2 regions of the Streptomyces sp. NPDC043853 genome follow, and region 2 is predicted to be linked to the other one. Evidence: riboswitches for the same ligand, from Rfam matches in the RefSeq annotation. Region 2 holds a riboswitch; the other holds the start of a gene.
The links. Region 2 has a riboswitch for guanidine ahead of AC067U_RS26205 (Ohr family peroxiredoxin). Riboswitches for the same ligand answer to the same signal wherever they lie in the genome.
Positions count from the first base shown of each region.

Region 1 (4,237 bases), on a different contig from region 2:
TTCCCGCCCGTGCGGTTGGGGGGACTCGAACCCCCACGGGTATTACCCCACTGGGACCTAAACCCAGCGTGACTGCCAATTCCACCACAACCGCAACATTGCAACCAATTCGGACATTCGGTCCGGCTGGTCGCGCCTAGTCTACGGTCGCCCGGCTCCGTACCGCGACCGGCTTGCGGCGTCCTCACCGGCGCCAGGCGCGGGTCGCCGCATGGCAGTTGGGGCGCGGGGGTCGAGACTTCCCCCAACGGCCGCCGCGCCGATGCCGGGTTGCTCCGTCCGATAGGCAGAGCGGCCCGCGCCGGTTGTTGGTGCGGGCCGCTCCGAAGGGGCTGAGCAGGGGTCAGATGCCCAGGTCCTTGATGATCTTGGCTACGTGGCCGGTGGCCTTGACGTTGTAGAGGGCGCGCTCGACCTTGCCCTCCTCGTCCACGATCACCGTGGAGCGGATCACGCCGGTGACCGTCTTGCCGTACAGCTTCTTCTCGCCGAAGGCGCCGTAGGCCGTCAGGACCTCCTTGTCGGGGTCGCCGACCAGGGTGACCTTCAGGTCCTCCTGCTCACGGAACTTCGCCAGCTTCTCCGGCTTGTCCGGCGAGACGCCGATGACGTCGTAGCCGGCGGTGGCCAGGACCTGAAGGTTGTCCGTGAAGTCGCAGGCCTGCTTGGTGCAGCCCGGCGTCAGCGCCGCCGGGTAGAAGTAGACGATCACCTTGCGGCCGAGGTGGTCGGCGAGCGAGACCTCGTTGCCGTCCGCGTCGGGCAGGGTGAAGGCGGGCGCGGTGTCGCCCGGCTGCAGTCGCTCGCTCATGTCTCACTGTCTCCTCGGGAGGGGATCGGTACCTCCCCGAGCGTAAGCTGACAGACTGATCGCACAGGACAGTGACCGGACAGTGACCACAGACCACGACGGAGGCGGCGCGGTGCCCGAAGCCAGGACCCCAGCGCAGATCGAGGCGGACATCGTGCGCCGGCGCGAGCAGCTCGCCGAGACGCTCGACGAGATCGGGGTGCGCATGCACCCGAAGACGATCATCGGGGACGCGAAGGCCAAGGCCGTCTCCCATGTGGACCACACCCTCGGCCGTGCCTTCGGCACCGTCCAACGCGTGGTCGAGGACGTCAGGGGCAGCCTGTGGGACGGCTCCGGTGCGCCGCGTCCGGAGCGGGTCCTGCCGGTCGCGCTGGTCGCCGTTGGGGTGATCGGGCTGCTCGCCCTTTCGGCCCGGCGCAAGCGCGGCTGACCGGAGCAGGTAGGTTCATTGGCGTGAGCGAGAACCCCACCCACGACAAGCTGCCCATCCGCATGCTGCACGACCGCGTGCTCGTACGGTCCGACTCCCCCGAGGGGGAGCGCCGCTCGGGCGGCGGCATCCTCATTCCCGCGACCGCGGCGGTGGGCAAGCGGCTGGCCTGGGCCGAGGTGGTCGCCGTCGGGCAGAACGTGCGCACGGTGGAGCCCGGTGACCGGGTGCTGTACGACCCCGAGGACCGGGCCGAGGTCGAGGTCCGGGGCATGACGTACGTGCTGATGCGGGAGCGCGACCTGCACGCCGTGGCCGCGGAGCGGCTGGAGGGGTCCAAGGACTCCACCGGGCTCTACCTGTAGAGGCCGCGGGGCGAAGTCTTGGAGGGCCGGTGACCGGGGTCACCGGCCCTTTTGCGTGCCCTTTGCTACGGTGGGGACGAACCCCGACGAGACGCGCCGTACCGGGTACGACAAGACGACGCACCCCCGTTCCGTACTCGTCCCGGAGGTGCCTGTCATGGCCTGGGTTCTGCTCCTGCTCGCCGGTCTGCTCGAAGTGGGCTGGTCGATCGGCATGAAGTTCACCGAGGGGTTCACGCGGCTGTGGCCGAGCGTGTTCACCGGTGCCGGGATCGTCGCCAGCATGGTGCTGCTGTCGTTCGCCGCGAAGTCGCTGCCGATCGGTACGGCCTACGGCGTGTGGGTCGGCATCGGCGCGGCCGGTGCGGCGGTGCTCGGGATGGCGGTGCTCGGCGAGCCGGTGACCGCCGCCCGGATCTTCTTCATCTGTCTGCTGCTGGTCGCGGTGGTGGGGCTGAAGGCGACTTCCGGGCACTAGTACTGCAGGCGTTCCGTCCCGGGCGGCCGCGCCTTCGGCGCGGGCCCCGCCGTCGTCACCAGCCGGGGAAGCCGGTGGTGCCGCCGCCGTCGGTCTGTCCGCCGTTCGTCTGGCCCCCGTTCCTCTGGCCCCCGTTCGTCTGTCCTGCGTTCGATTGGCCGCCGTCCGTCCGGCCTCCGTTCGTCTGTCCGCCGTCGGTCTGTCCGGCGTTCGTCTGTCCCTCGTCGGTCCGCGGGCCGTCCGTCTGCCCGCCGTTGTCCTGGCCGCCCTGGTCGCGGCCCCCGTTGTCGCGGCCCCCGTCGTCCCCGCCGCCCTGGTCCTGGCCGTCCCCGTCCGGCAGGTCCGGGGTCGGGCGCTCCGACGCCGGGGGCCGGGTGCCGTCCGGTGGGCGGCCCGTGCCGGGAGGTTCGGAGGCGGGGCCGGTCGGCGGGAACGGCGGCTGCGGGGGCGGCGGCTGGTACGCGCCCGGCTGGAGTTCGAGGTCGAAATCGGCCGGCTCCGAGCCCCGCAGCGCTTCCCTCGTGTACGCGGCCCAGATCCGGGCGGGGTAGCCGCCGCCGCTGATGCGGTTCTCGCCGAGGGCGCCGTACAGGGACTCCAGGGTCCCGGTGTCCGGGTCCTGTCCCATGACGGAGACCACCGTCACCAGGTCCGGGGTGTACGCCGCGAACCACGCGGAGCGGTCCAGTTCGCCGGTGCCGGTCTTGCCCGCGGCCGGGCGGCCGGCCGCCAGGGCTGCCGTGCCGGTGCCGTTGTCGACCACGCTGACCAGCATCGAGGTGGTGGTGTCGGCGGCCTCGCGGCCGATGGCCCGGCGCGGGGCCCGCTGGGGCAGGGGGATGGTGTTCCCGCGCTTGGTGATCTTCTCGACCAGGGTGTACGGGGTGTACACGCCGTGGTCGGCCAGGGTGGCGTAGGCCTGGGCCATGTCGAGGACGGAGGCCTGCAGGGTGCCGAGCGCCATGGCCGGGCCGAGGTCGAAGTTGGGGGTGCCGGCGGGGATGCCGAGGGCGACGGCGGTGTCCTTGACCTGCTGCGTGCCGACGTCGACGACCAGCTGCGCGAAGACGGCGTTGACGGACAGGTCGGTGGCGGTGCTGACGGTGATGTCCCCGTAGGAGACCTGTCCCTCGTTCTCGGGTGCGTAGGGGGTCCGGCTGCCGGTGACGGGGCGTTTGTTGTCCCCGTTGTAGAGGGTGTTGGGGGTGATCGGGCGGCCGTCCTGGGTGCGGGAGCCGTTCTCGACGGCGGAGGCGAACACGAACGGCTTGAAGGTGGAGGCGACCTGGTAGTCGTGGCGGGTGGCGTTGTTGACGTACTGCCGGGTGTAGTCGATGCCGCCGTAGAGGGCGACGACCTTGCCGGTCGCCGGGTCGATGGAGGCACCGCCGGCCCGGACCAGCCGGTCGGCCTTGCGGGCCCCCGGGTCGAGGCGGCTGACGAGCTGCTCCTCGACGGCGTTCACGAAGGCCGTCTGGCGGCGCTTGTCGATGGTGGTGGTGATCCGGTAGCCGCCTTCGGCGAGGGTCTTCTCGTCGAGGATCCCGTGGGCGGTGATGTAGTCCTTGACCGCTTCGACGAGGTAGCCGCGCTGGCCGGACAGGCCGGAGGCGGCACGTACCTTCTGCGGTTCGGGGAAGCGGGCGGTCGCGCGCTCGGCGGGGGTCAGCCAGTCCTTCTTGACCATCCCGTCGAGGACGTAGTTCCAGCGGGCCACGGCCCGGTCGCGGCTCTGCGGGTGGGTGACCACGTCGAAGGCGCTGGGGGAGTTGAGGAGGGTGGCGAGGTAGGCGCCCTCGGTGGTGGTGAGCCGGATCGCGTCCTTGCCGTAGTACGCCTGGGCGGCGGCCTGGATGCCGTACGCGTTGCGGCCGAAGTAGCTGGTGTTGAGGTAGCCCTCCAGGATGTAGTCCTTCGACTTCTCCCGGCCGAGCTTGATCGCGATGAAGAACTCCTTCACCTTGCGCGTGATGGTCTGTTCCTGGCCCAGGTAATAGTTCTTGACGTACTGCTGGGTGATGGTGGAGCCGGACTGGACGCCCTTGCCGCTCAGGGTGTTCCAGGCGGCGCGGACCATCGCGGCCGGGTCGACGGCGCGCTCGGAGTAGAAGTCCCGGTCCTCGGCGGCGAGTACGGCGCGCTGGACGCTG
Region 1 is NZ_JBWKDJ010000009.1:203,252-207,488, reverse strand. It holds tRNA gene AC067U_RS24055 (tRNA-Leu) at 11-94, opposite strand; gene bcp (thioredoxin-dependent thiol peroxidase) at 344-811, opposite strand; gene AC067U_RS24045 (DUF3618 domain-containing protein) at 924-1,244, shown strand; gene AC067U_RS24040 (GroES family chaperonin) at 1,268-1,609, shown strand; guanidine-III (ykkC-III) riboswitch at 1,662-1,734, shown strand; gene AC067U_RS24035 (DMT family transporter) at 1,767-2,087, shown strand; gene AC067U_RS24030 (transglycosylase domain-containing protein) at 2,143-4,237, opposite strand, start outside.
Region 1: linked by a shared signal. The riboswitch ahead of AC067U_RS24035 (DMT family transporter) and the one ahead of AC067U_RS26205 (Ohr family peroxiredoxin) in region 2 are both predicted to bind guanidine.

Region 2 (4,237 bases):
GGCGCCGGTGGGGCCGGCGGCCGCCGCACGGGACCCACCCTGTCAAGGGATCCGGTTCGCGGCAGGGTGGCGGAGCCGGGGTGTCGCGGCGGGGTTCCGCTTCGCTTCTATCTCCAACCTGTGTTGTTCCTAGACTGGTCGGGTGAAGGACATCGATGCGATCGCGGCGCTGCAGGATCCGGTGCGCCGCCGCCTGTACGAGTACGTAGCGGCCCAAGGCCGCGAGGTCGGCCGCAACGAGGCCGCCGAGGCGGCCGGTGTGGCACGCACGCTCGCCGCGCACCACCTGGACAAGCTGACCGAGGCCGGACTCCTGGAGAGCGGCAGCCGCCGCCTGACCGGCCGCTCCGGGCCGGGGGCGGGCAGACCGGCCAAGGTCTACACGCGGGCGCGGACCGAGCACTCGGTGTCGTTGCCCGCCCGCGACTACCGCACCGCCGCCGAGCTGCTCGCCGAGGCGGCCGAACGGGCCGGGCTGGACGCCGAGCTCTGCGCGGCCGCGCATCGCCGGGGCGAGGCCGAGCGCGGGTCCACGGCACCCTGCGGGAGCCTCGGCGAGGTCATGGAGGTGCTGGCCGCCCGCGGCTACGAACCGCACCTGGAAGGCGAAGAGGGCGGTGGGGGTGGCGAAGGTGGCGGAGGCGGCGGCGGGCAGGGCGGCGAGGGGGTGGTCGGCCGCGTCGTCCGGATGCGCAACTGCCCCTTCCATGCCGTCGCCGAACGCTTCCCGCCGCTGGTCTGCGGGATGAACCTCGCGCTGCTGGAGGGGCTGCTCGGCACGGACGGTCCCGTCCGCGCCCGGATGGACCCCCGGCCGGGGGAGTGTTGTGTGATCGTCGAACCTTCTAAAAACAATGATGATTGACATAGAAGGAAGGCGCGTGCTGGGATGAGGCCATGACCGCATCCACGCCCGCCGCCCACCTCGCCCAGTTCAACGTCGCCACGCTCCTCCACCCTCTCGACGACCCGCGCATGACGCCGTTCGTCGAGATGCTCGAGCCGCTCAACGCCGCCGCCGACGGCACGCCCGGCTTCGTCTGGCGCCTCGTGGAGGAGGGGGCGGACGACGCCACCGCCCTGCGCCCGGCGGGCGAGGACCTGATCGTCAACATGTCCGTGTGGGAGACCCGGGAAGCCCTGTGGGACTTCACCTACCGCAGCGGGCACCTGGAGGCGATGCGCGGGCGCCGCAACTGGTTCGAGCGGCACGTCGAGGCGCACCTGGTGCTCTGGTGGGTGCCCGCCGGTCACCTCCCGACCGTCGACGAGGCCCTGGAGCGGCTGGCGGACCTCCGGACGCACGGCCCGTCCCCCCGTGCCTTCACCTTCGCGTCCTCGTACACCGCGGCCGAAGCGGCCGAGCACCTGCGGCCGGTGCCGCCCGTGCCGCCCGTGCCGTCGGTGCCGTCGGCGCGGACCGGCCGAACCGTGGACGCGCCCGCGTCGTAGGCGGGGTGGGGACTACAGGGTGCGGGCGGCGTCGACCCCGTCGGCGACGGGGAACAGCCGGTCCGTGCCGGAGAGGTCCAGGAGCTTCCCCACGGCGTGCGGGAGGGGTCCGGCGAGGACCAGGTGCACCGTCTCCCGCAGGTGCAGGAGGCAGCGCAGGCCCATGGAGTCGATGAAGGTCAGGCCGGTGACGTCCAGGACGAGGCGTTCGACCCCCGGTTCGGCGGCGGCGCGCTCCCCGGCCCGCTGGAGGGAGTCCAGGGTGTCCATGTCGAGGTCACCCTGGCAGCGGATGACCCGGACGGGTCCGGCACCCGGATCGGTGTTCACCGTCAGAGGCATCGCCGGCTCCCTTCGCCCTCACCTCCGATCATCAGATCACGCGACGGAGAAGACCGCCCGTGCGGCCCGACGGGGCCTGCACGCCGGCCGACCGAAGAACGGGCCGCGCGCTGTCCCTCCTTCGCCCGCCCACCGGGTGAGGAGGGTCACGGGCGGGCGCGGTCCCGTCGGGACGTTCCGCGTTGCTAGATTGTCCGGCGGCCCGGTTCCCAGGCCCCGGACGAGATGCGCCGTACCCGGTTACGCACGACGACGCGCCAGGCGCCGTCGCTCGCACCGACAGCTGCCGACCGCTGTCCGGACCCGGGCGGCGTCCCCTCGTCGCACAGATGGGCCGAACACATGACCGTGCCGCTCACCCGCAGCCTCTACCGGACGACCGCGCACGCGAGCGGTGGCCGTACCGGATCGGTCCGCACCGACGACGGGAGGCTGGACGTCCACCTGGCCCCGCCGCGCAAGAAGGTGCCCGGAACCACCAACCCGGAGCAGCTGTTCGCCGCCGGGTTCGCGGCCTGCTTCACCTCCGCGCTGGCCGAGGTCGCCGGCGAGTACGGGGCGGACGCCTCGGCCGCGCGCGTCGCCTGCTCGGTGGAGCTGGGCACCACGGACACGCCCGCCGGCTACGGCCTCGCCGTCAGCCTCACCGTCTCCCTCCCGGGGTGGGACGCGGCGGACCTGCTGCCCCTGCTCCACCGGGCGGACGCGGTCTGCCCCTACTCGCAGGCGGTGCGCGGGAACATCGAGGTCTCGCTGCTGGCCGTCGACGACAGTGCCACCGACAGTGCCACCCACACCGACACCGGCACCGGCACCGATGCCTGAGCCGGTACCCGTTCCCGGGTCCGCCCCGCGACCGGGCGGCCCGGGTGTCCCGGTGCCCGAGCGGGGCGCGTGGCTGCGCCGCGGGATCAGCCGCAACGGCGGACCCCTGGTGGAGGACGGCGAGGTGGTGTGGCTGCAGGCCGGACCGTACTTCGCCGACAGCCGGGGCTTCGCCGGTGAGACCTCCTTCGACGGCCGGCAGGTGCACTTCCACCACCTGACGGGAGAGCCCGGCGAGGACGCGGGCACCTTCCGGTGGGACGGCCCGAACCTCATCGAGTGGGGCGCCAACACGGACGGCAGCACCTTCCTCGAGGTCTGGACCCCCCTGCCCGTCGACGACGCCACCACCGGCTCCTGGTCCGGCACGGACCACCACGTCGTACGAGTCGGCCGCCACCTGGTCCACGTCGACTCCCGTACGGGCACGTACTGGCGCATGTGACCGCGGTCCGACGTGCCGTGCTCGGCGGACCGGCTGTGCCACGCCCGAGAGGACCCGGCGGTCTTCTCGTGGCGGATGGCCGTGCTGCGCCGTTTTTTCGTGCCGAGTACCGGCAACGGCCATAAAACGCCGCAGAGTTATGCCCAGAAGGTGACTTTCTGCGGTGTTGTCGCGTCGGATAGCAATGACGCGGCGCCTGGTACGGCCCGCCGACCGTCGGCGGCGACGACCCCAGCGTGCCGAGGAAGGGACCTCCCGTGATCCGCACCCGTTACGCCGCCGCTCTGGTCACCATGGCCGCCACCGCCCTCGCGATCACCGCGAGCCCTGCCTCGGCGGCGCCCGGCGACACGCTCACCATGTGCTCCAGCACGCTCACCCCGGACGGCTGGGTGGACGTCCAGTGGTGGAACAGCGGCGGGTGCGGCTCCGGCTTCACGCCCAACACCAAGCAGATCAAGGACCTCCGGGGCTACCCCGTCGGCACCCAGGTCAACGCCTGCGCCTCCACCTGGCCGCCCGCCGGCTGGACCATCACCAGCACCTACTACTCCAGCGGCTGCCGCTACTCCGCCGTCCCCAGCTTCAACCCCAACACCTGGACCCTGAAGCGCACCTCCTGACCCCCACCGGGCGGCGCCGTGGCCGGCCCCGGATCCCGGTCGCGGTCGGCGACCTCCGACTGCGGGGCTCACAGCGCCGGTTCGCGCAGTCCGCCGGGTGCGGACCCGGTGCCCGCCACCGCGCCCAGGCGGGTGAAGTACTCGGTCGCCATGATCTGCTCCCGGACCGCAGCCGGCAGGCGGGCGAGGAGGCAGGGCAGGGACCGGTCGCGGGCCACCTCGCTGCGGTGGGCGCGAACCGCGGCCCACTTCTGTGAGAGCCGGTCGCTCACGTCGACCGTCGCGGTGACGTGCTCGTCCGGAACGGCCAGCACCTGCTTGCCGACCCGCGCCAGGAGCGGGCCCAGCTCGCCCACCCCCGAGACCGGATGGGTGGCCGCGTACAGGGCCGCGGGCTGCCAGGGTGCTCCGGTATCCGGGTACAGGTGCTCCAGACCGGCGGCGTGGAACGCGAGGACCGCCGCCCGGTGGGTCCGTACGTGATCGGGATGCCCCGTCAGCTGTCCGTAGCCGTCGTGGGTCACGACCAACTCGGGCCGGACCGCCCGGA
Region 2 is NZ_JBWKDJ010000011.1:57,431-61,667, reverse strand. It holds gene AC067U_RS26220 (helix-turn-helix transcriptional regulator) at 143-865, shown strand; gene AC067U_RS26215 (DUF3291 domain-containing protein) at 898-1,452, shown strand; gene AC067U_RS26210 (STAS domain-containing protein) at 1,465-1,794, opposite strand; guanidine-III (ykkC-III) riboswitch at 1,990-2,053, shown strand; gene AC067U_RS26205 (Ohr family peroxiredoxin) at 2,137-2,619, shown strand; gene AC067U_RS26200 (hypothetical protein) at 2,672-3,064, shown strand; gene AC067U_RS26195 (hypothetical protein) at 3,322-3,687, shown strand; gene AC067U_RS26190 (PIG-L deacetylase family protein) at 3,756-4,237, opposite strand, start outside.